DNA from 3 places in the Anaerobacillus sp. MEB173 genome. Region 3 is predicted to be linked to each of the others. Evidence: riboswitches for the same ligand, from Rfam matches in the RefSeq annotation. Region 3 holds a riboswitch; each other region holds the start of a gene.
The links. A riboswitch is a leader RNA that binds a small molecule or an ion and turns the genes downstream of it on or off. The one in region 3 is predicted to bind cobalamin.
Positions count from the first base shown of each region.

Region 1: another riboswitch for cobalamin. It lies ahead of ACJ2A9_RS01200 (hypothetical protein); the one in region 3 lies ahead of ACJ2A9_RS04440 (hypothetical protein).
Region 2: another riboswitch for cobalamin. It lies ahead of ACJ2A9_RS10855 (ABC transporter substrate-binding protein); the one in region 3 lies ahead of ACJ2A9_RS04440 (hypothetical protein).

Region 1 is NZ_JBJMAU010000001.1:243,084-253,227, forward strand. Features, by position in the region: gene htpG (molecular chaperone HtpG) at 273-2,153, shown strand; cobalamin riboswitch at 2,309-2,499, shown strand; gene ACJ2A9_RS01200 (hypothetical protein) at 2,648-2,848, shown strand; gene ACJ2A9_RS01205 (GNAT family N-acetyltransferase) at 2,880-3,464, shown strand; gene ACJ2A9_RS01210 ((2Fe-2S) ferredoxin domain-containing protein) at 3,496-3,888, shown strand; gene ACJ2A9_RS01215 (LysE family transporter) at 3,995-4,621, shown strand; gene ACJ2A9_RS01220 (amino acid permease) at 4,613-5,977, opposite strand; gene ACJ2A9_RS01225 (dimethylarginine dimethylaminohydrolase family protein) at 6,082-6,954, opposite strand; gene ACJ2A9_RS01230 (catalase) at 7,126-9,267, opposite strand; gene ACJ2A9_RS01235 (spore coat protein) at 9,441-10,049, opposite strand.
Region 2 is NZ_JBJMAU010000004.1:200,682-210,825, forward strand. Features, by position in the region: gene ACJ2A9_RS10845 (heme ABC transporter ATP-binding protein) at 1-1,292, opposite strand, end outside; gene ACJ2A9_RS10850 (FecCD family ABC transporter permease) at 1,361-2,419, opposite strand; gene ACJ2A9_RS10855 (ABC transporter substrate-binding protein) at 2,382-3,398, opposite strand; cobalamin riboswitch at 3,559-3,739, opposite strand; gene ACJ2A9_RS10860 (MogA/MoaB family molybdenum cofactor biosynthesis protein) at 3,950-4,417, shown strand; gene ACJ2A9_RS10865 (ATP-binding protein) at 4,618-6,405, opposite strand; gene ACJ2A9_RS10870 (response regulator transcription factor) at 6,405-7,121, opposite strand; gene ccsB (c-type cytochrome biogenesis protein CcsB) at 7,416-8,612, opposite strand; gene ACJ2A9_RS10880 (cytochrome c biogenesis protein ResB) at 8,621-10,144, opposite strand, start outside.
Region 3 is NZ_JBJMAU010000002.1:10,364-20,507, reverse strand. Features, by position in the region: gene ACJ2A9_RS04450 (precorrin-8X methylmutase) at 1-623, shown strand, start outside; gene ACJ2A9_RS04445 (cobalt-precorrin 5A hydrolase) at 635-1,717, shown strand; cobalamin riboswitch at 1,788-1,969, shown strand; gene ACJ2A9_RS04440 (hypothetical protein) at 2,129-2,743, shown strand; partial or broken gene cobJ (precorrin-3B C(17)-methyltransferase) at 2,762-3,592, shown strand; gene ACJ2A9_RS04430 (sirohydrochlorin chelatase) at 3,787-4,671, shown strand; gene ACJ2A9_RS04425 (precorrin-8X methylmutase) at 4,692-5,348, shown strand; gene ACJ2A9_RS04420 (cobalt-precorrin-5B (C(1))-methyltransferase) at 5,345-6,436, shown strand; gene cbiE (precorrin-6y C5,15-methyltransferase (decarboxylating) subunit CbiE) at 6,433-7,644, shown strand; gene cobI (precorrin-2 C(20)-methyltransferase) at 7,641-8,351, shown strand; gene cobM (precorrin-4 C(11)-methyltransferase) at 8,369-9,163, shown strand; gene ACJ2A9_RS04400 (cobyrinate a,c-diamide synthase) at 9,312-10,144, shown strand, end outside.

The DNA of each region.
Region 1 (10,144 bases), on a different contig from region 3:
AGATTACTTCGATACTTTGAAGAAATTATTCACGATTACCGCGAACTACGTGATCAGGCAGAAAAGATTATGAAGCGTAGCATGTTTAGATAATATATATTCAAAACGAGCAACCAATAATGATTGCTCGTTTTTTTGTTTTTTTACTTCAAAAATTCTCTCATTTCATTGACATCGAACACAACATATGTAAAATAAAAAATAGAAATTAGCACTCAGTATGGTTGAGTGCTAATTGGTATGTTATGCAAATTTGAAAGGAGATGCACAGTATGACGACAAAGCAATTTAAAGCAGAATCAAAACGTTTGTTAGAGATGATGATCAATTCAATTTATACACAGCGGGAAATCTTTTTAAGAGAATTAATTTCAAACTCAAGTGATGCCATTGATAAAATTTACTATAAGGCGTTAACGGATGAAAATTTACGCTTCGACAACGAGAGCTACTACATAAAGATTAAAGCAGATAAGGAAAACCGGACGTTAACGATTACTGATACTGGAATTGGAATGACTGAGGAAGAGCTGGAAAATAACTTAGGTGTAATTGCAAAAAGTGGTTCCCTTGCATTTAAGACGGAAAATGAAAGCAAAGACGGTCATGATATCATCGGGCAATTTGGTGTTGGGTTCTACTCAGCGTTCATGGTTGCTGATGTCGTAACAGTGATTAGTAAAGCTCTTGGCAGTGACCAAGCTTACAAATGGGAATCAAGAGGAACGGATGGCTACACAATTGAGCCGGCAGAAAAAGAAGACGTTGGTACTGAGATTATTTTACAAATCAAAGAGAATACAGAAGAAGAAAGCTATGATGAATTTCTTGAGGAATATCGTCTCAAATCTATTATTAAAAAATACTCTGATTTCATTCGTTATCCGATCAAAATGGACGTATCGGTTAAGAAAGCAAAAGAAGACAGTGACAATGAGTTTGAGGATGTAATTGAAGAAGAAATCATCAATAGTATGGTTCCAATTTGGAAAAAGAACAAAAACGAGCTAACTACCGAGGACTATGAGAACTTTTATCAAGAAAAGCATTACGGTTTTGACAAGCCGCTTAAGCATATTCACATTACAGTTGATGGTGCGGTACGCTATCATTCGATACTTTATATTCCGGAAAATATTCCATTTGATTACTATTCAAAGGAATTTGAAAAAGGCTTAGAACTTTACTCAAATGGCGTACTCATCATGGAAAAATGTGCGGATCTACTTCCTGATTACTTCAGTTTTGTAAAAGGGATGGTCGACTCTGAAGACCTTTCATTAAACATTTCTCGTGAGATGCTTCAGCACGACCGTCAATTAAAGCTGATTGCCAAAAACATTAAGAAGAAAATTAAGAGCCAGCTGCAAAGCATACTGAAGGAAGAAAGGGAAAAATATGAGCAATTTTACAAATCTTTCGGCCGTCAGCTAAAATACGGCGTGTATAGTGATTTTGGTGCAAATAAAGAGGAATTGCAAGACCTGCTTATGTTCTATTCATCTAAGGAGAAGAAGCTCGTAACATTGGCTGAATATGTGGAAAGAATGCCTGAGGAGCAAAAATACATTTACTATGCTTCAGGGGAATCGAATGACCGCATTGCCAAGATGCCACAGACAGAGCTTGTTGTTGATAAAGGATTTGAAGTACTGTATTTCAGTGAAGATATTGATGAGTTTGCGATCAAAATGCTCATGAATTACAAAGAGAAAGAATTCAAATCCGTTTCAAGCGGTGACTTAGGAATCGAATCTGATGAAGACAAGAAAGAGATCGATGAAAAAGAAACGGAAAACAAAGAGCTGTTTACGCAAATGAAAGAGATTCTAGCTGGAAAAGTGAAGGATGTCAGAGTTTCTAAACGCTTGAAGACACACCCTGTATGTTTGGCAACAGAAGGGGAAGTCACAATTGAAATGGAAAAAATCCTTCAAGCGATGCCAGATAATCAAAATATTAAAGCAGACAAAATCCTTGAAATTAACGTCAATCACGATGTGTTTACAGCTTTAAAACAATGTTTCGAGAACGATAAAGAGAAGCTAAACCTTTATACAAATCTATTATACAACCAAGCGCTTCTGATTGAAGGATTGCCACTTGAGGATCCTGTTCAATTTACAAAGGACATGTGTAAGGTAATGATTTAGTTATCAAACAAGCCGAATTCACAAACATGTGAGTTCGGCTTTCTTATTTTAATTATTATAAAATTCAGAAAGTATATTTTAAATTGATATCGATAGAAACCGGGAAAATAATGGTAGACATTAAAGGTATGGTAATGTAATATAAAAAAATAATTATATACATATTCTAGACAGGTTGTTGTGCATTGAAGAATGTATAGCTTAAAAGGGAAGTTCGGTGAAATTCCGACACGGTTCCCGCCACTGTAATCCGGAGTAACTTGCACGAAGTCACTGCTTTAATAGCGGGAAGACGCAAGAAGCGACGATGGTAAGTCAGGAGACCTGCCTGTTTAGAGAACACAATGTGACCTGCGGGATATAGGGAGGTGTTTGCGAAGACGAAAGTAATGTATGCATTTTTTAAGGCAGAACATACCATTGTTTTTTGTGAGCATTTAAACCTAATAGGTTTAAATGCTCTTTTTAGTATGTAAAAAGAGGGGGAGAAGGTTTTGGAAAATGTTTATTTCAGAAAATACTATGATGCATTAGGAGCAACTCTGTTAATCTACGCTTCGAAGCGAAAGGTAGAAAAAGAATACATCGAATTAAAATCAAAAATTATCGATGATAAAAGTAATAGAGTAGATCGAGAAGAAGAATTGCAGGCGCTTAATAAAGCTTATCAATCGATTGTGTGCTTTTTCTCTTAATGCTTTAAAAAGCATATAAGGATGTGGTTCAATGTCGTATACGATTATAACGAATCAGAGGGAAATTTTAAAAATATTACAGAAACTTCATTTTCATTCTAATCTAAATCGTTTTCGTGATTCAGATAAACAACAAGAGGCGATGCTCATTGCGATGGAGAGTGATGATGTATTAATGGCCCTGGCATTAAATAATGAAAACATTATTGGATACGCGATTATACTTTCACCAGAAAGTGATGAGAGGTGGATACGATTAAATTATCTGAAGATGTTAGGCGTAATTGAAGTAGCACCAGAATTCCGAAATCAAAAAGTGGGACAGAAATTGTTACAGGCTTTGTTTAGATTAGCTGAAACAGAAAACTACATTATTATTTCATTGGAATATTGTTGGCATTGGGACCTAGACATGACAAATGGGGATCCCATTCTATATAAAAACATGCTTAAACATGTTCTGGAGTCAGTTGGATTTGAGGAATTTCATACAAATGAACCAGACATCGCCTGTTATGATGTGAATTTCATGATGGCCAGAGTGGGTTCTAAAATAACACTTAGTCAATTGTACGATTTTGCTAATCTAGCCATTCAATCGAATGTTGACTTATAAAATAATTAAGTAAGAGGAGAGGGGAATTAATTTGGCGACTTGGGATTTATCAACAACTAAGCATCATGTATTAATTTGTAATGGAAGCAGTTGCAAGAAAGCAGGAGCTGAAGACTTGACACTGGCTATTCGTAAAGAAATTTCAAATCAAGGGCTTGATCAGATGATCCATACAACAAGAACACTTTGTAACGGTCGTTGTCAGGATAAATGTGTATTAATAACTTACCCTGATGGAAAATGGTATAAAAATATTTCGGCAGAAGATGCTCCGCAATTCATTGAATCATTAATGTCAGGACATGACATTGAAAGTTATATCAGTCATTGTTTTAATGGGACTGGATTTCAAGCGTTAGGTGAAACGGTGAAAGGAACAATAAAAGACGAACATATTGTTAAAAAAGTTTCTAAAGGGTTATAGCCACTTAATGCACAAAGGTTTTACATTCCCCCACATCCATGAGTCGTAAATCCTTGACTTGCTGAATATGATGTACAAGCGACTGGTTGTCTCATGGAGGTGTTTTATGGCTGTATTTTTCAGTTACATATTACTTGGATTATCTTTGGCTGCACCGATCGGGCCGGTCAATGCAGCGCAAATTGACAAAGGCATTAAAGGTGGTTTTTTTCATGCATGGCTCGTTGGATTAGGTGCGACAATTGCTGATGGATTCTTTATGCTACTTGTTTTTTTAGGACTTGTTCATTTGATCGAGATTCCTTTTGTTCAGGCTTTTCTATGGTTATTTGGCTTTTTTGTTTTAGTATATACAGGCTATGAGAGTTTATTTAGTGCAAAACAGCTTTCAACAGATATGATGAGAGGCGGACAAGAATCACATCTGAAATCATTTCTCACTGGTTTTATTATGTCGTTATTTAATCCTATCACGATTCTATTTTGGCTTGGGATCTTTGGTTCGATTTTAGCAAAAACAATAACATCATATGACACGAACACATTAATTATCTACTGTTCAGCCATTTTTATCGGCATTTGTCTTTGGGATGTAACTATGGCAGTACTAGCGAGTGGAATGCGCCGATTCTTAACAACTAAGCTTTTAACAACGGTTTCTGTTATATCAGGAATATCGTTAATTGGTTTTGGGATTTATTTTGGAATCCAAGCGTGTAAATTACTATTCTAATCTCGTAAATAAAGTACTTTTATCTTCATTTCCTTTATTCTTTTTCCAAAAGTGCTGCATGATAAGCGTAATTAGTCCAACAACGACTATAAATATTAGGCTAACAAAAAATCCTGGTCGACTTGTATGATGAAAAGTCGTTCCAATGACCGCAATGAGAACAAGGAAAAACCCGATGAACCGTTTTACGTTGTCTTTTGCTGTTAGTTTTGAGAGCCGTCCGTATGAACCGATAATGAAACACCAGTTATACAAAAGCATTAGTCCAGCAGCAGTTGTCACATATTCATAAATACGACCGGGCATGACCCGGGATAAGATAATCGAAATAATAATTCCTCCTGCTGTAAGGGTAATCGCTGGCAAGGCGATTTTCTTTTTCGTTTGTTTTGCAAAAATTGCTGGGGCATCCTTATCCTCGGCTAACGTAACAAGTATGCGAATAATCGCAAACAATGAAGCGACCATCGTAGAGAACCCGGCAATAATGAATACGCCATTAAAAATATGCTGGACGTACTGAATATTATAATTGTTTAACGCGGTAACAAAAGGACTTTCATCGGTTGTTATGTTATTCCAAGATACAATTAGTAAGGCAAGAGCAACTGATGTAATATAGATAAGTGCTAACACAAACAGCATCACTTTTCCCGATTTCATTGCATCTTTCTTTTCTTTCAATCGAACTGCAAGTAACCCCATAATTTCAATTCCGGCAAACCCATAAAATCCGTAAATTAATGCTGGCATAAAGCCGCCTAATCCATTTGGAAAAATTTGTCCATATGTCCGGGGTATCGTTATTTGTTCATTTCCATTACCAAACACGCCAAATAAAGCAATGATTGCAAGTATGATAAACATCAGAATGGCGGCAATTTTTAATACTGCTAACAGGTTCTCAACTCGATCAAATCCTTTAGGCCCAATTACGATTACCAAAATACCTAGTGCTCCATAAATACTCGCAAATATCCATAATGGGATACCAGGAAACCAAATACGGGTGAAAATGGACAATGCCGTCAATTGACTGCCTGTGATTAGCATTTCTGACATAAAGTAAACCCAGCCGCTTGCAAAACCAGCCCAGCGTCCATAGGCTTTTTTTGCATATGTACGGAAGGAGCCTTTTTGTGGATCGGCAATTGTCATCTTCGCAAGTGCTTCATAAACGATATATGTCCCAATCGCTGCAATAGCAAAGGCAAAAACAACAGAAGGTCCTGCCATACCAATGGCAATGCTAGACCCAAGAAAAAAACCAGTTCCAATCGTACCAGCTACTCCTAAAAGAGACAGCTCCCACCAGCGTAAGAGCTTTTCTGTTTTCTCGCCTGAATTTGCTGCCATCGATCTGTCACGCTCCTTATTTTCTCTTCATTATTGTTTGAAAAAATAGGTTGTTTATGTAAGATGTTTCATCACAAAAAAATAAGAAAGGATCTGTTCCTTTCTTATTTTTCATGTTCGCTTTCTTCACGAACGAGTGGAAGAGTACAGCAGCGAAATGATCCGCCGGATTTAATAATTTCAGTGATATCAACTTCAATGACATTAAAACCACGCTGACGAAGCTGAGCGTTAACATTTATATTAACTGGAAGGCTGAGTATTCTTTTGTCCCCAAGAGAGAGGACGTTTGTTCCTAATGTAAATTGTTCTTCTTCCGATACCTCAATTAAATCATAATGATATTTAAGGATTTCCTGTTCTTTATTTGTAAATGCAGCAGGAAAATAGAGAGCTTCATGTGGTGAGATGATATTAAAGACACAATCAAGATGTAAGTATTTTTCTGTAAATGGAATCGTAATCACTTCATAACTAGGTAGAAGAGAACGCATATGTTCTATGGCCTTTTTGTTTGTTCGATCACTTTCACCGATAAAAATTTTGTTGCGATCAATGATGACATCGCCACCTTCGATCTCATCACCAACTAAGTTATAATAGGAAATTTTTTCTTCCTCAAGCCATTCCTTTAAGACATCTTCCTCTCCTTGTCTTATGTCAGCAGCCATATCGGCAACAAATATCGTTTGGCCGAGTGTGAAGCCGATATCTCGTGTGAACACTTGCTCTGGGAAACGTTGTTGAGCTGGTAATAATATTACTTCAACATCATGAGAACGAAGTGTTGAAACGAGTTGTTTGTGCTGCTCCATTGCAAGCTTAATATGAATTCCTTCATCCTTAAAATGTTTTTGTGTTTCATTAATCATATCTTTTATTGTCATGTATTGAGGTTCACAGAGAATGACACGCTTAAGTTTATCGTACTCACTTGAGCAAAATGTTTTGGGTTTATCCTTCAAAAAAGAAAACATATAGCTTCCTCCTGTTTGTTGTCTTACATCATAGAATGTCCTAAATAGGATTGATCTGAGCATGTAAAAGTTGGATAAATAAGCGTTATTTCACGATCCTCTAATGCGAAAAAAACAAGTCATCCAAGAAGAATAACTTGTTTTCCTAATAATATCATTTTCCATTTTCTATCAGCCGGTCATTTTCCCATCTTGATTTTCCCTCAGCCAATGGCGATGTTCAGCAATAGCGACAATAAACTCATTGTTAAATGCCTCAAAGTCTGACGGATTACGAACAGTGACAACTCCTAGATGAGTTGTGACTTCTCCTTTAGATTCAGTCAATGCAAGATTTATGTTCTTAACTTCAGCATTAGTAAGAAGGTCGATACCTTCATTTATCGCACCGATTGGTTTAGCGTGGGCAAATGCATCATTAATAAAATCTTTTGCTTCCTTATGCATCATCATATTGTTAATTGACTGCTGACCTCCGGGGATAAAGAGGGCATCATACATAATTGATGAACTAATCGAATAGCTTTTGTTTACTTCAATTTGCTGCCCTTCAACACTTGCGATAATTCCTAAGGTTCGGCTAATAATGTCAACATGTACACCAGCACCTTCTAACGCCGTCTTTACTTGCATGAGCTCATCAAATGTAAATCCATGATCAGCAAGAACCGCTACTTTTCTCGTTCGTGCATCTTTGATTGTATTATCCTGGCTAACAGCAGGAGAGCTTTCAGTAACCCCTGTTCCGCCTGGATTAGCAGGTGGCATGACACCAATTCCTTTGGAAATCTCAGCTGCAAGAAAACCGTCCACATTATTAAACATTTCAACAACCTGCTGTTTAATCGTTTTGTCTTTTACATTGCCAACTTCAAAATGAAAGGCCTTAATGATATGTCTCTTTTCAGCATTTGACATACTGTTCCAAAAGAGTGTTGCTTGACGGTAATGGTCATGGAAGCTTTCACTGCGTTTTCGTATTTTTTGTCCTTCCACCTTTTCAGCGTAGTGAACATAACCATTTTCTTTGTCAGAGGCAGGCTGAGGCGAATTACCTCTTAATGTATTTGGTGAATAGCTTACTTGTCCTTTGTCAATCGTCATCCGGTGGAAGCCATCACGTTGATTATTGTTAACAGGTGCGATTGGACGATTTATCGGTATTTCATGAAAGTTAGGTCCTCCCAAGCGCAGAAGCTGTGTATCTGTATAGGAAAACAGCCGTCCTTGTAAGAGAGGATCATTACTAAAGTCAATGCCGGGAACAACATGACCGGGATGAAATGCAGCTTGTTCCGTTTCAGCAAAAAAGTTATCCTGATTACGGTTCAATGTCATTTTCCCGATAATTTTTACTGGGACGATTTCTTCCGGCCAGAATTTTGTAGGATCAAGAATATCAAAATCAAACATAAATTCATCTTCTTCATCAATCATTTGTACACCAAGTTCAAATTCAGGATACTCTCCCATATTGATTGCTTCCCACAGGTCTTTACGATGAAAATCCGGGTCCTTCCCAGCTAATTTTTGGGCTTCGTCCCAAACGAGAGAATGGACACCCAGCTTTGGTTTCCAATGAAATTTTACAAAGCGGGCTTTCCCTTGATCATTAACAAACCGAAATGTATTCACTCCAAAACCTTCCATCATACGAAAGCTTCTCGGAATGGCTCGATCAGAGAGTAACCACATAATCATATGAGCGGTTTCTGTATTGCTCACGACAAAGTCCCAAAACGTATCGTGGGCAGCTGAAGCCTGTGGAATTTCATTATGAGGCTCTGGTTTAATCGCATGAACGACATCAGGAAACTTAATCGCATCCTGAATAAAAAAGATTGGAATGTTATTAGCAACTAAGTCATAATTTCCATCCTCAGTATAGAATTTTGTTGCAAAACCGCGTACATCACGAACAGTATCAGCAGAACCACGTGAACCGACAACCGTCGAGAAACGAACAAATACAGGGGTTTGTACAGATGGGTCCTGCAGGAACTTTGCTTTTGTAAACTCTGTCATCGATTCATATACTTGAAAGTAACCGTGTGCCCCAAAGCCACGGGCATGAACAACCCGTTCAGGAATTCGTTCATGATCAAAGTGTGTCATTTTTTCACGAAAATGAAAATCCTCCATTAACGTTGGACCGCGATCACCAGCCTTAAGTGAATCATCCGTATCCGAAACACGCACTCCTTGATTGGTTGTTAGCTTCGTATTATTGTGATCAACTCGAAAGCTCTCCAATTGCTGATATTTTTTACCATTTAAATTCATCGGATCATTTTGTTTCTGTTCATCATTCATCTTTTTTCACCTCATCTATCAAAATTAATTTACTATTTTTTGTTATATAGGTAAAAGTTAATTCTTATGGAATAGTCTGCTTATAGCAATACGATTTATACACGAATAAGCATAGAAAAGAGCAGATACTTTAAGATCCGCTCTTTTCTATGCTGCAATATTCAGAGGCTGTATTATTGCATATTCATATTGTTGTTCATTGAAGTAGAGTTCATTTGATTCATTGTGTTCACAGTATTCATTGTATTCATAGGTTGATACATGCCCATCATTTGGTTTGTCTGAGTGGCAGAGAAGGTTGGCGGCTGGTAGTATCCATTTTGATTCATCCAATTCCAAAGCTCATAGGCCATTTCTTGACATTGGTTAGCCCCGTTTACGTGATACATTCGAATCTGTGGATCGACACATTCATTTGCCCACTGCATTCCCATAACCGCACCGGATTTATGCGTATTTAATAATAATGTTGCAATCGTTTGATCTGAAAGGGATTGTGTATTTGCCATAGGTGAGGCCATTTGCATTTGATTTTCCATGCCAATCGTTGGATTTGCTTGTTGGAAATTAGGAATTTGATGTGTGATTTGTACTCCTTTTCCTTGCATAAGGTTAATCCCTTGCTGATATGATGTTACCATAAGCTGTTGGTGCTTTTTAATGATTGCTTTTAATTGCTGATCATTACATTGATAAGCTAAAGCTCCATGCTGTTCTATTTCGGCTGCTTTTGTTCGTAATGCTTCTGATGTTTCTAATAGTTCATGTGCTGCAAAATTCATCCTGTATCGCCTCCAATTCGTGTATTGGGATTGTCCCATGGAGTAGTTTATCTAAAAATTTTTTTTACATACTTAAAATTATTGTTCAGATTTTC
Region 2 (10,144 bases), on a different contig from region 3:
GACATCGGATCATATATCTCCTCATCCTGTAGAGCTTTACTCTTTGCTTCGGTTGCTGTCGTTAATGCTTGAACAAAAGCAGCATCAGGCAGCTGACCTTCGATAAAAACCCACGTGTTGATCGTCCCTACACGGATAGCGTATTCCTGCTCATATGAGCGCGAAGCATCAACCGCATTAGACGTCCCAACTGTAACGACAGCAAACAGTGAAAACTCCTCTTCTTCTAATGTGATGAAAGAAGCATCTTCTAATCTCGCTGCAGTCATCATCGCTACCGTTTCCACAGTGTCTATCCCAGCTTGGTGAAGATATTCTTTAAATTCCTGTACTGGTTCTAATGCATTATAATTCCTGTCTACATGACGATTAACAAACGTCTTATTCCATCCGAAACCAGCACCAAGCATCGATGACGAAAGTGTTTTAAGCGCGATCGGACTATCAATTTTAATTATCTCCTTAGATTGATAAAGCTCAAATCGCCTAATGAGCGTTCGCTCATCTTGTGCATCCCGTTCAAGCATTAATGTAATGAGCGGCCTTGGCACATCGGGGTGTTCTTTACGGCTTAATGAGGTCTTGTATACATCCTTCAGCGTTGTCTCTTCCATAACATGAGCAGGGCGATCAATGACAACTTGCTTTCCTTCTTTTAATAATAAGAGCCGGTCACAGTAAAGACTTGCCATATTTAGATCATGCAGAATAGCGATTACGGTTAGTCCCTTTTCCCTTGACCACATCTTCAGTGAATCTAACAAACTGATTTGATATGAAATATCTAGATGATTAGTAGGCTCATCTAATAACAGGATTTCAGGTTGCTGTGCCAAAGCACGGGCAAGCAGTACCCGTTGTCTCTCACCACCGCTTAATGATTGGAGAGGTTTATTGGCAAAACTTAGCACCCCGGTTTGCTCCATAGCCTCAGTAATCACTTTTTCATCTTCTTTTGTTTTTGACTGCCATAACCCTTTTTGATAAGGATAACGTCCAAGAGAAACAACCTCTTTTACCGTATATGAAAAAGCTGTTTCTGAGCTTTGGGGTAACACAGCCATCATTTGTGCCAAATGTTTCGAAGAATATGAATGGATTGGACGACCTTTTATGAGCACTTCTCCTTCTTGAAGCGGTAAACCACCGTTTATCATCTTTAATAGCGTCGTTTTCCCACACCCATTAGGGCCCAATACCCCAAATATTTCTCCTTTTGTAACATCAAAGGAAACATTATGAATAACTCGATTTCGGTCATAACCCCCGCTCACCTGATTTACTTGTATCATGTGGATCACTCCATTATCTTTACGTACTTTCCATTATATTAGAGAACAATCAACGCTATTACATTCCCCTACGTGAACCTTCGACGCTGTCTAAGAAGAATAAGTCCAAAAACCGGTGCACCAATAAGAGCTGTAATGACACCAATTGGTAATTCAGTTGGGGCAATTATTGTACGGGCTACTAAATCACAAAGAACAAGAAAACCGCCGCCGATCATGACTGAAAGTGGTAGTAAATGGCGGTGATCAGGTCCCCAGATCAGTCGTGTCAAATGTGGAATAACGAGCCCCACAAATCCAATCGTACCTGATACAGCTACAGCCGCTCCTGTTAATAACGATGCACCTAGTAAAATCATTATTTTTCGTAATTGAACATTTACACCAATATGCTTCGCTGTTTCTTCACCAAATGCCAAAGCATTTAATTCTCTGCTATTGAATAAGAGAATAATCAATCCTGCCACAAAAAACGGGAGCATAATCCAAATGTAATCCCACCCACGCATTGACACACTGCCAAGCAGCCAGCCTATGATTTGACGTAATTCTTCTCCGGTCAATGCAATCATTAATGAAATAATCGACCCTAGAAATGAACTAAATATAATTCCTGTTAGAATGATTGTTTCAACAGTAAGTGATTTATTAGCAAGTTTCGCAAAAAACAGTACAAACAGTAATGTTATAAATCCGCATACAATACTAAAAAAAGGAAGAGTAAATTTCCCTAGCAATGGGATTGATATACCAAGAAATAATACAAACACTGCACCGACAGCTGCCCCTGAAGATACACCTAACGTATACGGATCAGCTAATGGGTTTTTTAGAAAACCTTGAAATGCAGCACCAGCAAGAGCCAGTGACGACCCAACTAATAAAGCAAGGATAACCCTTGGGAAACGAATGTCCATAACAATATGAACAAGCATCGGATCAACCTCTGCATGAATCGGAATACCGAACAAATTTTCAGATAAAATAAAGATGATAGTAGAAAAGGGAATCGATATACTCCCTATCGATATCCCTAATAATACAGCTAACATTAAAAACAATAACGCACAAAGATAAGCAATGAAACGATTATTGTGCAAAAATTTCTGGGTAGATGAGTTCTGCAAGTTTTTCGACCCCTTCAACTAAGCGTGGACCTGGGCGCTCAACGATGTTGGCTTCAATATTATAAACTCGTTCAGATTTCACAGCAGAAACTTCTTGCCAAGCTGGACGGCTTATAACATCCTCAACTGCTGTTTCCATACCCTCCCAATGTCCATAAGTAGTAATAATCACATCTGGATTCGTGCTAACAGCATCTTCCTCAGTATAATTCGGCCATCCTTCTTGGTCTCCGGCTGCATTAACAGCATGGATCATTTCAAGCATTTCATGCATAAATGTACCTTTCCCAGTCGTAAACAGGTCTGGGGCTGGCCAAATTTCAACCCAAACTTTCACTTGATCTTCTTCATTGATTTGTGCTGCTTTTTCAGTAATAACATTAATTCTTTCTTTCATCGAATTCACAATGTCTTGTCCTTCTTCAGCTTTACCAGTCACTGAAGCCACCATCTCAATTGAGCTGTACACTTCATCAAATGTAGAACCACCATTTGTTACAACAACGGTTAATCCAGCATTTCTTAATTGCTCAATACCTTCAGAAACGTTTAATGCATTAGCAAGAACGATATCTGGTTGAAGTGAAAGGATTTTTTCAACGTCAAATTCCATTCCACCAATACTATCTTTTGTGTCTTGAATCCCTTCTGGAAAATCATCGTTATCGGTAACAGCAATGACTTTGTCTAATAGATCTAGGGCATATAAAATTTCTGTATTACTTGGAGTAAGTGTAATGATACTTTCAGGTTCAGCCTCAACTGTAATTTCTTCACCGGTCGCATCTTTGACAGTTACTGGGAAGCTTGCTCCTTCAGCAGCCTCTTCTTCTGTAGCTTCATCTCCTTCAGTTACTTCCTCCACTTGTTCTTCGCTTTCATCGTTTGTCCCACCGTCTTCTGCTTCATTCGAACTGCACCCGAGTAGAACTCCTACTGATAATAGGACTGTAAAAAGTAATAATAACCACTTTTTCATTTGTCTCTTCATCTCCTTTATACATCTGTTAATATTCATGGTGTAAATCAAAGTCTCTACAACATAAAAAAAGCTCCCCTTCTGGAGAACTTAATTAAACAGTAGCATAGATAACGAAAATAACTGTAATCTACTTTACTGCTTCACCTTTTCCTCGAAGGATTCACAAAACATTAAGGCAGGTCTCCTGACTTACGCATGAACGAACATTTCCCCCTTCCCATCATCACTAGACAGTGGTTATAATGAAATGTTCTAACGTTTACAGTGGCGGGACCGTGTTGGAATTTCACCAACTTCCCTTTTAATCACAAATCGTGACCTTAATGTACAAATTATTAAATTGATTTACATTAACCATTATACATAATTTTCTCTTTTTTGACAGCTTTTTTACTAAGACCATTAACAATAAAGCAGACATATTATCACTGCTGTATTTTACAATGATGACTATGATATAATCGGAATGTTTACGTTTAATATAGTTAGGAGATGATACTGTGTCTGTAGAAGAACATCGCCAAGAGGCACCGAAGACAGTAAACTGTATGATTATTACTGTTTCTGACACACGTACGAAGGAGACAGATAAAAGTGGAAAGCTCATGCAAGAACTATTAGAGGAAAATGGCTTTCAAGTCGTTGACTACCACATCGTAAAAGATGAATATACAGCGATTCAAACACTCATTCGTGACGCCTCAGTCCGGGTTGATATAGAGGCCATTCTCCTCAATGGCGGTACTGGCATTACACTGCGTGATACTACATATGAAGCAGTACGTGATACATTAGATAAGGAAATGCCTGGTTTCGGTGAAATCTTCCGCTACTTAAGTTATGTTGAAGATATTGGCTCTGCAGCCATCTTAAGTCGGGCCATTGCTGGTGTACGCGGAAACACTGCTATCTTCTCTACTCCGGGCTCATCAGGTGCTGTTAAGCTCGCCATGAATAAACTAATCCTCCCGGAACTGACCCATGTCATGCGTGAAATCTATAAAGACAGGAAATGAGAGAATTTAGAATTTAAAATGTAAAATGTAAAATTAATAGGGCATTTTCAGAGTAGCACTTTGGAAGTGCCTCTTTGTTTTGCATTCAAGCAACTCTAAACTCTACACTCTAAGCTCTAAACTAAAGAAAAAAGCTGCCAAGAATAATCTTCTCGGCAGCAACGTTTCTTATGAAACAAAATTTTTCTGTTTATTTCGGGTTATTCCTCTATTTTGCGAGGGATAAAGAAGGAAAATGTCGTTCCTTCATTTAGGATACTATGAACAGAAATTTGCCCTTCATGAGCTTCAACAATATTCTTAGCAATTGCTAATCCTAAGCCTGTACCTGAGCGCCCACGAGTTCGGGCCTTATCCGCCTTATAGAATCGCTCAAACACAAACGGTAAGTCCTCTTCAGGAATACCAGATCCTGTATCTGTTATATCAACCTTAATCCCAGTTTCATGCGAATCTACGGATAAAGTGACACTTCCATTTTCACTCGTATGTCGAATCGCATTGTCAATTAGATTCGTTAATACTTGCTCAATTCGATCAGCATCGATCCAAATAATTGTATCATCATCGGCTGAAATCTGTGCATTCAGTTCGATACGATTATCGTGTGCTAACCCTTGAAACTTCCTGATAATCCTTCGACTAAACTCCCTGATATTCGTTGGCTCGATATTGAGCTGAATATTTCCTGATTCCATCCGCGCAAGATCAAGTAATTCATTCACAAGTCGGCCCATTCTTAATGACTCTTCGTAAATAATTTGCGCAAGCTCTTGTTGTTCTTCAACAGTACCAGCAATGCCATCAATGATTGCTTCACTATATCCTTGCAGCATAGCAATTGGTGTTCGTAATTCATGCGAAACATTTGCTATAAAGTCAGTTCGGAGTTTGTCTAAGCGGCGTTCCTCCGTCATGTCACGAAGAACAGCAACAGCACCACGGACAAATGATTTATCATATAGTGGTGTCATTACAATAACCCAACTGCGTCCTTGAACACTTACCTCTGTTAATTGATCTCTTTCTAATTCAACAACTTGTTGGAATAATACCTTAATGTCTTGCGGAAGGTGATCCTCTTGTAAATCATTAGCTTTCTGTTCATAATACCATGCTTGAATAAATCGCTCAGCAGGTGGATTCGTCACAACAATATTCCCTTTTCGATCAAGAGTAATAACACCATCAGCCATACTGCTTAAAATACTTGATAATTGTTCCTTTTCCTGATTTAAAGCCATAATATTTGCATTTAACTCTGATCCCATTCGATTAAAAGCCATTGCCAGCTGTCCAACTTCATCAGTTGTTAAAATAGGAACTTTCGTATCAAATTTACCTTTAGCAACTTCGAGTGATGCCTCACGCATTTTTCGAAGTGGTGCAGTAATACGGGAAGACAAGAAAAACGCAAAGATCGTCGTTAAGATAATCGCAATTGCTGCAGACAAATAAATTGTTTTCTTCGTTTGGTTTGTTGTTTCTTCGATCATTCGTAATGATTGATATAAAAATACCGCACCTTTTTTCCCTTCAAACATTTCAATTGGTACACCAACGATTAAAATCTCATTATGAAACTCATAGCCATTCATTGTAATCGGAAAATCACCTTGACTTACGACTAACTCATTGTTTTCAAAGACTTTAGCCAAATCTGGGTCTTCTTCAAATGTTGATATTGCAATATTCGGTAATCCTTGTTGATTCGGTGAATACCAATGGCGTTCTTCATCACCTATAATAACAACTTTTGCTGAATAAGCATTAACAATTTTCCAGGCTGTTGACAAAGCAACATCAATTTCCGATTCTTCCATGATATTTCCAATAATTGTCGCTTGATTCGTTAGCTGTTCTTCAGCCTGTTCTCGGTGAAATTTCTCAAACGATTGCAATAGCATAATCGTTAAAATTGTTAGTACAACTAATACAAGGGCAAGTATGGTTATCCATAACTTCCCTACTAGACTGCGCCAAATCATTACTCTTTCACAGCCTCAAACTTATAACCTACGCCCCAAACGGTAGAGATTGTACTTGCCGCTTCCGGGGAAACACGATTTAACTTTTCACGTAATCGTTTAATATGTGTATCCACTGTACGTAAATCACCGAAAAATTCATAATTCCAAACATCTTTCAACAATTGTTCCCTTGCAAATACTTTATCTGGTGACTGTGCTAAGTATAGAAGGAGTTCATATTCTTTAGGAGTTAGACTAATCTCCGTACCATTTACGGTAACACGGTGGGCATCATTATCAATCGTCAAATGTTGAAACACTAATACATCTTTTGTAGATGTTTCTGTTTCCAAAAACTTCGTTGATGACGATCTACGTAGTAACGCTTTCACACGCAGGACAACCTCTCTTGGACTAAATGGCTTCGTAATATAATCATCTGTCCCGGCCTCAAAGCCTTGAACACGGTTTGCTTCCTCACCTTTTGCTGTTAACATAATAATTGGCGTTGCTTTTGTTTTTCGGACTTCCTGACATACTTCAATCCCATCTATTCCAGGCATCATTAAATCTAATAGTATAAGATCATAATTATTTTGTTGTGCTAATTCTAAAGCAACCTCTCCATTTTCTGCATCATCAATATCATAATTTTCTCTTTCTAAATACATTCTAAGAAGTCGGCGAATGCGCTCTTCATCATCTACAACTAGAATTCTTGCTTCTTTTTCCACTAGAATTTCCCCCTTTGTCAGTACGAAAACATAAAATATTATTTTTGAATTATGCTTTTTATTTATAGGCATATTATTTGACAATTTTATTGTACCACGGAGTTACTAATACAGAAATATTTTCAAAATAACTTATTTTTTATTCTTGACATAATTGTGACAAATAAAAATAACTATTAGAGGATTTGTCTAAATATTGAACAATCACACGAGCGAGCCCAAACTTCCTCGCAACGAAATCTAATTCTACTTAGTAATCAACCCCTCCACTTTTACAGTGAAGGGGTTGTGATTTTATGCATATGAGTGTAAGCCTGCTACAACAAGATTAATAAATAATAAATTGAACATAATTAATACAAAACCAATAACACAAAGCCACGCTGATTTCTCTCCTTGCCAGCCTTTTGATAGGCGCAAATGCAAGTAAGCAGCATAGAAAAGGAACGTAATAAGTGCCCAAACTTCTTTAGGGTCCCAACCCCAAAATCTTGTCCAAGCAATCTGCGCCCAAATCATGGCAAAGATTAACCCACCTAATGTAAAGACCGGAAAACCAATAGCAATAGCTCTGTAACTAACTTCATCAATTTTTTGCGGACTGGCTCCCATTAAAAACGGTTGAATGGCTGCAGAAATACGTTTACGTAAAATCAAACGAGTGATACCGTAAAGAATTAAACCTGCAATCAATGACCAAATGAATGTATTAAGTTTACGTGGTGCTTCTACTCCTTGCATCCATGATGGAGCAGCGAAAAGTGGTCCAAAACGATCTTCTGACATCATTTCTCCTTCATGAGGCCCGGCAATCGCTGGCATTTCGTAAATAATTTGCGCCTCCTGACCACGCTCATTAACATATGAGAATTGAACTTGATAGTTAGTGGCACTAAAGATGGAAGCAACTAGAATAAATCCTAGCGTTGAAAGTAATGAATACATTACTAATTCAAGTGCTAGTGTTTGTTTATTCTTTTTCTTTTGATCAACAACACGGATTAAATAAATTAAACCCGCTGCAAAACCAATTGCCAAAATCCCTTGTCCTAACGCTGTTGTCGTAACATGAATTTTTAACCAGTAACTTTGTAACGCCGGGATTAACGGCTGAATTTCACTAGGAAATACAGAAGCGTATGCAATAAGTAGCATGACGACCGGCAATGTAAATAATCCTAGTAAGTTACTTTTATAGATTTTGTAGATGATTACGAATGCTAATGACATCGAAATTCCTAAAAATGTTAAATACTCAAACATATTACTTACTGGCGCATGCCCACCAGCGATCCAACGTGTAATGAAATAGCCCATCGAGAATAAGAAACCTAAAATTGTTAATATATAGCCAAAAGTACCCCAGCGGTTTCCTTCGACACCTTCCTTGTTACGCCATTTCTTCCCTGTTACAGAAACAGCAAAACTAATGGTTGCTGCTAAATACATAAAAAAAGCAAATAACAATAAATTACTACTTAATGCCGCCATGTATATGGTCACCCCTTACGATTTGCACTATCATTCTTATCTTTTTCGTTCTCTTTTTCTTTTTCTTCAACTTGATCTAGTGGCATGATTAAATTCGTTTCAGTTACGAAACTTGCAATATCCGTTTTTAAAGAATTCCAGTTTTTGTTTGCATGCCCTGCAATCCAAATTTCATCGTTTTTACGTTGAACCCAAATACGACGGTGATGCCAATAAGATCCTTGGACAAGACCAAACATGAAAATAAAACCACCAACAAATAAAAATGGAAGTGTAAAATCACGACGAACGGTTAGTGCTGTTACATTCTTTGTTGTAAGATCGGTAATATAAAGGGCATGCTCATTCTCACCAAATGGTTCAACTTGCAAATTAATTCCAACTACACTGATTTCAGGCTCTTCAATTCCAGGACCACTCACTTTAAAAATAAAAGCTGGGTTATCTGGAATTTTTGACTTCGTAGCCGGCTCACCAGCATTATTAAAAATAAAATCAGGAAAATAGTTCATAATTTCAACTTCATAACCATTACCTAAATCATAGGAAGATTGCGGATCAAATAAATCAATATTCATCTTTCCAAACTCTTCCTCAGTTTCTTTATCCATTAAAGTAAAAGTCATTTCGTTAAATTCATTTAATTTATAATCTACTTGATAAAGTGCATAACCATCAAATTTAAATGGTTGATTTACATTAATAAAATGATGATCGATTTCCTCAAGTTCTGTCTCTAAACCAACTGTTCCGCCTTCCACTCGTTTAAACAATGTTGCTTCGGTTTGGTATGCTTGAATAGCTCCCATCATCCCTGTGCGTTCAAACGCATCTTGGAACCGCTCATCATCTTCGTCATACATGATGAGAGAAAACTGGTCATTTCTTAAGAAATACTCTCCCTGTGTCCCCGGAATTTGCGCAGTTTCACCATCGCGAATCCATAAATGCTCATCAACATACATACCAGGGAAGAACCGGAACATACAGCCAATCAAAAATAAGATTAGTCCACAATGGTTAATGTATGGTCCCCATCGTGAAAATCGACCTTTTTCAGCTACGATGTTACCATCTTCCTCGGAAATCTTATATTTTTTCTTTGCTAAGATTTCTTTCACTTTCTTCATTTCTTCATCATGATTGTCAACTTTAGAAGTTCCAAATACTCGTTGTCTACTTAAAAAAGCTTCATGCCGGGTAACTTTCTGTGTTTTTAAAGCACGATAGAGAGGCACAACTCTGTCAACACTACAGATGATTAAAGAAACGCCTAATGACGCTAATAAAAGCATATACCACCAAGAGCCATATAAATTATGAAATCCCAACTGATAATAAATTTGACCTAACACACCGTACTCATCTTTATAAAACACTGCTGGCGGTACATTACTCGGTATATACAATTGCTGCGGAAAGATTGTGCCAAATGCCGATGCAACAAGCAATATTACAATAATCCAGATGCCAACTTTTACGGAAGAAAAGAAGTTCCAAATTTTATCAATAATTGTTCGATTGTATGTTTG
Region 3 (10,144 bases):
CAACACAACCACAGGAAATTGAAGGATTAAGCTTTGAAATGATAACGGAAGAGATCGGTGAGCACCCATTTACAGAGGAGCAATATCCTGTTGTACAACGTATTATCCATGCATCAGCTGATTTTGAGTTAGGTAGAAGTGTTCTGTTTCACCCGAATGCCATTCAAGCAGGAATTGAAGCGATTCGCTCAGGTAAGAAGCTAGTCGCTGATGTACAAATGATTCAATCTGGGGTGAGTAAACCGAGAATTGAGAAATTTGGGGGAAGTGTTCATGTCTATATTTCCGATCCCGATGTCATTGAGGAAGCGAAACGTCTAAACACGACACGAGCAATTATTGCGATGCGTAAGGCGGTCAAAGAGGCAGAAGGAGGCATTTTTGCGATTGGGAATGCTCCTACTGCATTATTAGAGCTCATTCGTCTAGTGAAAAGTGGAGAAGCGAAACCTGGTCTTATTGTTGGGATGCCAGTTGGCTTTGTCTCTGCTGCAGAATCGAAAGAAGAACTTGCATTATTAGATGTGCCGTTTATAACAAATGTTGGTCGTAAGGGTGGGAGTCCAGTCACTGTTGCTGCAGTGAATGCAATTTCGATTATGGCCGAAAAGGTTGGGTCATAAGGGGATAGCTCATGGAAAAAATTGCGTTAGTTTCAATTACGAAACACGGTGTACAGATGATCCGAGAGCTGCAGTCATTAATGCCAACTGCAGATCTATTTTATATGACTAAATTTTCACAAGGTGATGAGGAAGAACGGGGAATTACCATGTTTGAAGGTTCGGTTCGAAAGATAATCCCCCAGTTATTTGAACAGTATGATGGGATAACTTTTGTCGTTTCATTAGGTGCGGTTGTCAGAATGATTGCTCCTGTCTTGAAGGATAAAAAAACAGACCCAGCCGTTGTTGTCATTGACGATAAAGGGGAATTTGTCATAAGTGTACTTTCTGGTCATTTAGGTGGAGCAAATGAATTAACACGGACAATTGCCAAGTTGCTGCAAGCGACACCTGTTATTACGACGGCTTCTGATGTTCAGAAAACAATCGCAGTTGATTTATTAGGAAGAGATTTCGGCTGGGTAATCGATGGTGATGAATACGTCACACCAGTGAGTGCAGCGGTTGTCAATGAGGAGCCAGTTGTCGTGATTCAAGAGTCTGGGGAGAGAAACTGGTGGAAGTACAGCCATCCGCTTCCTGCAAACATTAAATGTGCTGATTCATTGGAAGAGGCGAAGGATCTTGATGTTAATGCATCGTTAATCATTACTCACCGGCTTTTCAATTTTGATTTTGAAAATAAATGGCTATCAAATTATGTTATTTATCGCCCAAAATCTGTTTATTTAGGGATGGGATGCAACCGTGGCACAAGTGCTGAAGAAATTGAGCAAGTTATTATTGATACGTTAGCCGAATTAGAGATCTCATTTTTTTCTGTAAAAGGGATTTCAACCATCGATCTAAAGAAAGATGAACAAGGCATGCTGGATGTTTGTAAAAAATTTGGTTGGGACTTTGTCTATTACACTCCTGAACAATTAAACAAGGTAGAAATTGAAAATCCTTCAGAGACTGTTTTTAAATATACAGGAGCTTATGGAGTAAGCGAACCTGCTGCAAAGCTTTCATCAGGAGAAAGCAAACTTTTGCTAGAAAAGAAGAAGTCTGGAAATGTAACGATATCTGTAGCGGTAGTAGTAAGGTAACAATAATCGTCATAAAGCAACAAAAAAGATTGACAAAAATAGCAGATTTCTATACTGTTAAATTATAATTTCATAATGTTTGGGAAAAGGTGAAGATTCTAGTAATCTTCAAGAGGGAAGCCGGTGAGAATCCGGCGCGGTCCCGCCACTGTAATTGGGTTGTTTTTTGTAAGTATGCCACTGTTTTTTTATGGGAAGGCACAGAAAACGTAAACCAAAAGCCAGGAGACCTGCCTTTTCTAGCAACACTGTTTAACCTACGGGAGATGGGGAAGTGTTAGAGTGCAGGTCTTATTCATTTTTAGTGTAGTTTAAGCTGATCAATGAGATATGGAAGCATTTCTAACCTCTTATGTAGGTTAGGAATGCTTTTTTTTTATGAAATATCGACTAATGAAGGAGAGTTGGGAAATGGATTTGAGCGTTTGGTCAGTACTTGGATTTAGTTTATTACTTGGGTTACGCCACTCTTTGGATGCAGATCATGTCATTGCAGTGTCGACAATTATGACTCGTACAAAGAGTGTTTTTAAAGCGGGAATGACGGGTGCCGTATGGGGATTAGGGCATTCAGTTATGATTCTAGCTGTTGGTCTTCTTGTACTGTTTTTTGGTATTTCAGTTCCGCAGCATCTGGAGCTTTATTTCGAATGGTTAGTAGGGCTGTTGTTAATCTATCTAGGTTTACAGGCGATCATCACTGAATATGTCAATAAGAAAAAGAGCGTGAATGAGAGTGTTGGGGTAGAGCATTTTCATCGCCGTTCATTCTTTGTTGGAATGATTCATGGCTTAGCAGGCAGTGGTGCTCTCATGTTACTAATGTTAACTCAAGTAAGTAATATAGGAGTTGGGTTTACGTACTTACTACTATTTGGTTTTGGTTCAATTGTTGGGATGTTTCTCGTTGCCATGGTGATTGGAGTTCCGTTTAAGGCAGCTACGACTAATCTTCGGTTACAACGACTTGTCATTTCAATTGTAGGATTAATAAGTATAGGCTTTGGTATTTCTATTTTCATATAACAAGAGGGGGAGTTTCGTATGAACAAGCAAGAGGGGAAAGTAATCGTTGTAGGTATTGGTCCTGGACACGAGGAGCATATGACTGTACGTGCGAGGGAGGCAATCATTGAAAGTGATATTGTCGTTGGTTATAAGACATATATGGATTTAATTGAACCCCTTATTACGAAGCAAGAAGTGATAAGTAACGGTATGACTGAGGAAGTAGGACGAGCAAGGGAGGCAGTAAGACAAGCTGAGCTTGGGAAGATTGTTTCAGTCATATCAAGTGGTGATGCTGGTTTATATGGTATGGCAGGTTTGATTTACGAGGTATTAGCTGAACAAAGTTGGAAGGAAGCAGATGGGATTATAGTTGAGATTGTTCCAGGTATTTCAGCAATTAATTCTTGCGCTTCACTTTTAGGGGCACCAGTCATGCATGATGCTTGTACGATTAGCTTGAGTGATCATTTAACACCATGGGAGATGATCGAGAAGCGTGTGAGGGCTGCAGCTCAAGCGGATTTTGTTATAGCACTGTACAATCCGAAGAGCGGAAAGCGAACGCGGCAAATTGAGGAGGCCCAAAAAATCCTATTAAACTATCGCTCGTCAGAAACACCAGTTGGTCTTGTAAAAAGTGCGTACCGAAATCGTCAGCAAGTGATTTTCACAGATTTAGCACACATGTTAGAACATGAAATCGGAATGCTATCAACCGTCATCATTGGCAATGAATCCACATTTATGTATGACGGAAAAATGATCACACCACGTGGATATCAACGAAAATATACATTAAGTGCAGATGAACAAAAGTTAAAGCCGCATCAACGATTAAGCGCAGAAGCAGAACCATGGGCGTTGAAGAGCAAATAATAATTAATAATTTAGAATTTAGAATTGATTTGGGTGAGTCTAAGAAGTTGAGTTTAGAGTTTAGAATTTAGAGTTGGTGAGGGCAAATGCAGTGAAGGTTTTAAAAATCTTCTTTAGAGTTACTTTCAATAACTCTACACTCTACACTCTACACTCTACACTAAAAAAGGGGTGTGACGAACGTGAATGCTGTTTTATTTGTTGGGCATGGGAGTAAGGATCCGGAGGGTAATGAGGAGATTATAAGGTTTGTAGATATGATGAGGGAAAAGATTGATGCACCGGTCATTGAAACATGTTTTCTTGAGTTTGCAAGACCAACGATTGAAGAGGGGATCAAGCGCTGCGTTGAGCGTGGTGCTTCTCATGTTGCATTAATTCCGATGATGTTCTTTTCTGCAGGACATGCGAAGATTCATATTCCGCATGAAATAGATCATGCAAAAGAGCATTATCCTCATGTCAAATTTACATATGGTCGTCCGATTGGTGTTCATCAGCAGTTAATGACGATTTTCATAGAACGTCTTTCTGCGGTAAATGTTGATCGTTTTGAAGCTGATGAGAGAACGGCTCTTCTAGTAGTAGGTCGTGGCAGCAGTGACCCTGATGCGAACAGTGATCTTTTTAAGATTTCAAGATTATTATCAGAGCAGTTTGAAAAGGAAGTTCTGGTTGAGACAGCCTTTATGGGAGTGACGACACCAACAGTTGAACAAGGTATTGAACGTTGTCTTCGTTTAGGTTCAGAAAAGGTGATTATTGTTCCATATTTTCTTTTTACCGGAGTTCTTATTAAACGATTGGAACGAAATCTAGTAACCTATCAACAGCGATATGAAAATATCGAGTTTCAAATGACCCAATATTTCGGGTTCCATCCAGGATTAACAGATATTTTTCTGGATCGAGTGACCGAAGCATTAGGAGATGAAGCTAAATTAAACTGTGATATGTGTCAATATCGTCTTCATGCGCTTGAGCATATGGATATTCACCATCATCACCATCACGATGATGATCATGAGCATGGTCACCATCACCACGAAGTAAAAGTACAAAAATAATAAGAAGGAGTGCGGTTTCTTTGGACTTTTTAACAGAATTTAAACCAACGACGATTCATCCTGAAGAAATTGAACAACTGAGTCATCAAACCGTAACAAACGAGCTGGGTGTACATTCGTTTACTGCTGATCAATATCCGGTTGTTCAGCGGGTCATTTACGCCTCTGCTGATTTTGAGCTTGGGAAAAGCATGCTCTTTCATGAGGAAGCAATTGAAGCCGGCATTCGTGCGATCCGAGCAGGGGAGAAAATTATTTGTGATGTCCATATGGTTCAAGTCGGAATCAGTAAACCGAGAATCGAGAAATTTGGTGGAAGTGTTCACGTCCATATCACGGATGAGGATGTCGCAAAAAAGGCGAAAGAGCTGCAAATAACAAGAGCGATTATGGCAACAAGAAAGGCAGTGCGAGAAACAGCGGGTGGAATTTATGTGATTGGAAATGCACCAACTGCTTTACTAGAACTGATTCGCTTAATTAAGTTAGGGGAAGCGCGCCCTTCACTAATTGTAGGTGTACCCGTTGGATTTGTTTCAACAGTAGAATCAAAGGAAGAATTAGCAAAGCTTGATGTACCTTATATTACGAATGTTGGTCGTAAAGGTGGAAGCCCAGTAGCAGTGTCGATTGTTAATGCCCTCGCAATTCTTGCAGAAAAGCTGGGAGAAAGATGACAAAAGAAACGAAAAAATTAAGACATGGGTACACGACTGGCGCGAATGCTACAGCAGCGTCAAAGGCCGCATTATTATCATTACTGCTGCAAAAGGAAGTTAAACAAGTTCAGATTACGTTACCTCGTGGTGAAAAGGTTCTCTTTACAATGGAACAGGTACGATTTACTGATCAAGAAGCAGAAGCGACAGTGATCAAAGACGGTGGAGATGATCCCGATGCGACCCATTTGGCAAAAATTGTTTCAACCGTATCGTTTCGGCATAAACCAGGAGTTTTTCTTGAAGGTGGGATCGGGGTTGGTCGGGTCACAAAGCCCGGATTACCTGTACCTGTTGGTGAGCCGGCGATTAATCCCGTTCCACGTCATATGATTAAGCAAACTGTCATTGAAGTGTTACATGAATATGAGTGTCCAACTGGTGTAAATGTAACGATTTCGGTACCTGATGGTGAAGAAATTGCCAAAAAAACATTAAATGGCCGTCTAGGAATTATTGGTGGGATTTCGATATTAGGCACAAGAGGAATCGTAGTCCCGTTTTCAACATCCGCATATAAAGCTAGTATTGTAAGAGCGATCTCGGTTGCTGTAGAGGCAGCGGGATGTAGCCATGTGATCTTGTCGACTGGGGGAAGAAGTGAAAAGTTCGGTATGACTCTTTATCCAGAGCACGCAGAAGAAGCGTTTATTGAGATGGGAGAATTTGTCGGCTTTTCTCTTAAGCAATGCAAAAAAGCTGGGATAAAAAAGGCAACATTAATTGGGATGATTGGAAAATTTTCAAAAGTTGCCCAAGGAGTAATGATGGTTCATTCAAAAAGTGCACCTATTAATTTTGAATTTTTGGCTAATGTTGCCAAAGAGGTAGGGGTGCCGACATGTTTGTTAGATGAAGTAAGGGGAGCAAATACGGCCTCCCAAGTTGCAGATATGATGATGGAGAATGGATATTCTGAATTTTTTAATCGATTGTGTCATTATGCCTGTAAAGAAGCGAGGAAGGAAGTCGGAGATGGCTTGGAGGTTGAAGTCATCTTAATGACGATGAAAAATGAATTGTTAGGAAGGGAGACGATATCATGACGAAGGCGATCAAAGTCATTGGAATCGGTGAGCAAGGGAAAGCCAGTCTTCTCCCAGTATATTTAAACTGGATTGAGGAGTGTGAGCTTCTTGTTGGCGGCGAGCGCCATTTAGCGTTTTTTCCTGATTTTCAAGGTGAGAAGCTTCCAATTAAAGGTGGGCTTTCAAAAGTAATTGAGAGAATTCAGGAATTAGGAAAAGAAACGGTTGTTTTGGCGAGTGGTGATCCGTTATTTTTTGGTATTGGATCCTATTTAGCGAAGAAAATGCCTGTAGAAATATACCCAGTACTAAGCTCCATTCAGGAAGCTTTTGCACGCATCCAAGAAAGCTGGCAAGATTGTACGTTCATCAGTGTGCATGGACGCAGCATGAAAGGACTCGCTCAAAAGATGGATGGCAATGATAAAGTTTGCTTACTCACTGATGCGATTAACAGTCCTAAGGAGATTGCACGTTATCTCCTTTCGTTTGGGATGAATGAATACAAAGCATTTGTTGGGGAAGCTCTAGGGGGCTCTACCGAGAAAACGGCATGGATGAAGCTTGAAGAAATGGCCGATTATGAGGCCGATCCGTTAAATGTAGTGATATTAAAACGAAAAGAAGCCGGCCCAACATGGACGCTTGGGATACATGATCATGAATTTTACCAGCGTAAGCCTGATAAAGGGCTACTCACAAAAAAAGAGATTCGGGTGTTAAGTCTTTCACTTTTACAGCTTACACGTACAAGTACAGTATGGGACATTGGGACATGTACTGGTTCAATGGCGATTGAAGCAGCAAGAATTTCACGTGATGGGGCAGTGTTTGCGATTGAAAAAAATGAAGCTGACCTTGAAAATTGTCTGAAAAACAGTAAGAAATTCCGTACTGATATTACCGCAATCCAGGGGAAAGCACCAGAAAGGCTTGAAGAATTTCCTGACCCTGATGCGATATTTATCGGTGGAACGGGCGGAAATATGAAAGAGTTACTTCAAGTTTGCTGCTCCCGTCTAAAACAAGATGGGCGGATTGTTCTAAATGCCGTAACAATTGAGACACTTTCAGAAGCATTGCAAACGTTTAAAGAGCTAGGTTTTCAAACAACGGTTACACAAGCAAATATTGCTCGCAGTAAACCTATTTTACATATGAACCGATTTGAATCGTTAAATCCAATTTATATGATTTGTGCACATAAGGGGGAAAACACAGAATGACAGCGATAGGAACAGTATACGGAATTGGGGTAGGTCCTGGAGATCCAGAGTTAATTACGGTAAAAGCCTACCGGTTAATGAAAGAATCACCAGTTATCGCTTATCCGAAAAAAAGAAGAGGCAGCAAAAGCTATGCGTTTCAAATTATTGAGCAGTACGTCAACACAAACGAAAAAGAAATGCTTGGTCTTGTATTTCCAATGACAAAGGACCAAGAAATCCTAGATCGCGAATGGAATCAAATTGTTGTAGAAGTTTGGGAGTGTGTAAAAGAAGGCAAGGATGTCGCCTTTGTAACGGAAGGCGACCCGATGCTGTATAGCACGTTTATTCATATGTTCCGTTTGATGAAGGAGCTTCATCCGGAAGTAGAAGTGAAATCGATACCTGGTATTTCTTCAATTAATGGGGTGGCTTCACAAATTGGTGTTCCGCTTGCCGATGGTGACGATTGGACGGGAATTATTCCGGCAACAAATGATCGTGAACGAATGAAGAAGGCACTACTTGATCATGATGGAATTATTTTTATAAAAGTAGCAAAAGTCATCGACATGATGATTGATTTACTTGAAGAGTTGGACTTAGTCGATAAAGCTGCCGTTGCGACAAAGGTAACTTCTAATGAAGAAGTAATATGGAGAAATGTAAGAGATTTACGCAATGCGGATTTAGAATATTTAACATTAATGCTTGTGAGAAAGTAAAAAGAAAGGGGTATTCTATGAAACTGGAAGCGAAAGTTTACATCGTTGGAGCTGGCCCTGGAGATCCCGATCTCATTACTGTAAAAGGGTTAAAGGTTTTAAACTCAGCGGATACAATCATTTATGCGGATTCACTAGTCAATCCTGACTTAATGACTGATGTAAAACAAACCGCAACAATCGTAAAAAGTGCCGGAATGGCTTTGGAAGAGATTGTTGACCTTATGGAACAGGAAGTGAAGGAAGGAAAGAGTGTCGTCCGGCTTCACACAGGTGACCCGGCCATTTATGGTGCCATTTTGGAACAAATGAGTCATCTTTATCGTCGCGGGATCCAGTATGAGATTATACCGGGAGTGAGTTCTGTCTTTGCTTCTGCTGCGGCAGCAGGTGTTGAATTAACCGTACCTGATCTTACGCAAACAGTCATCTTAACGCGAGCAGAAGGCAGAACTGCAATGCCTGAACGTGAAAAGCTGAAGGATTTAGCAAGCCATCATTGTACAGTGTGCCTATTTTTAAGTGCGACGTTAATTAAAAAAGTTGTCAAAGAGTTTTATGAGGCCGGCTGGGAAGAGAATGCTCCGGTTGTCGTTGTCTACCGAGCATCATGGCCTGATCAAAAAATTATCCATACAACTTTAGCAAAATTACACGAGGACATGAGAGCAAACGGAGTAACGAAACAAGCGATGGTCATCATCAGCAAAGCCGTAGACCAAAAACTATTAAAAGAAGGAAAATACGAATCAAAACTATATGATAAGACGTTTACACATGGGTATCGAAAGGGAGTTACTTCGGGGAAGTAAAAATAAATGTATAATTTATAATGTAGAATTTAGAATTGGTGTGGGTGAATTCAAGAGGTTGTTTAAAGCCTGACATCTAATGATTTACTTTTATTAATTATTAATTATACATTTTACATTTCACATTGAAAAAAAGGGGTGTTTTACATTGCAATCGAGATTGGTTATTGCGGGGACTGGCAGTGGGGTTGGGAAGACGACGTTGACGATTGGGTTAATGGCGGCTCTAAAGCAGAAGGGGTTAAACGTACAAGGGTTTAAGTGTGGTCCTGATTATATTGATCCTAGCTATCATACTGCAGTTACAGGAAGGCAATCGCGTAATTTGGATAGTTGGATGCTGACTGAAGAGACAATGAAGGAAATTTTTGTTCGCGGCAGTACGGGTGCAGATATATCGATTATTGAAGGAGTCATGGGTTTTTATGATGGAAAAAGCCCGACAAGTAATAAAGGCAGTACGGCTGAAATTAGCTGTTTACTATATGCCCCTGTGCTGCTTGTGATCAATATTGCAAGTATGGCTAGGAGTGCGGCGGCGATTGTCAAAGGCTATCAGCTTCTTGATCCGAACGTAAATATTGCCGGTGTGATTCTTAACCAAGCTGGAAGTAAAGGGCATTATGAGCTTTGTAAAGAGGCAATTGAGCAAGAGTGTCATGTTCCGGTCTTGGGCTACTTACTTCGTGGTGATGGTCCATCAATTCCAGAACGTCATTTAGGTCTCATACCAGCGATTGAGCGTGGAGAATTAGATACATTTTTTCATGAATTAGGAGTGACGATTTCTGAAAAGGTTGATCTTGAACAAATTGTAAATATTGCCAAGCAAGCGCCAATTATAGAAGTTGAAGAGAACCTTTTTAAAAATAACGAAACAAGGAAAGAGGATTCAGTCAAAATTGCTGTGGCCAAAGATTCGGCATTTAACTTTTATTATCAAGAAAATCTAGAATTACTAGAACAGGCGGGAGCAGAGTT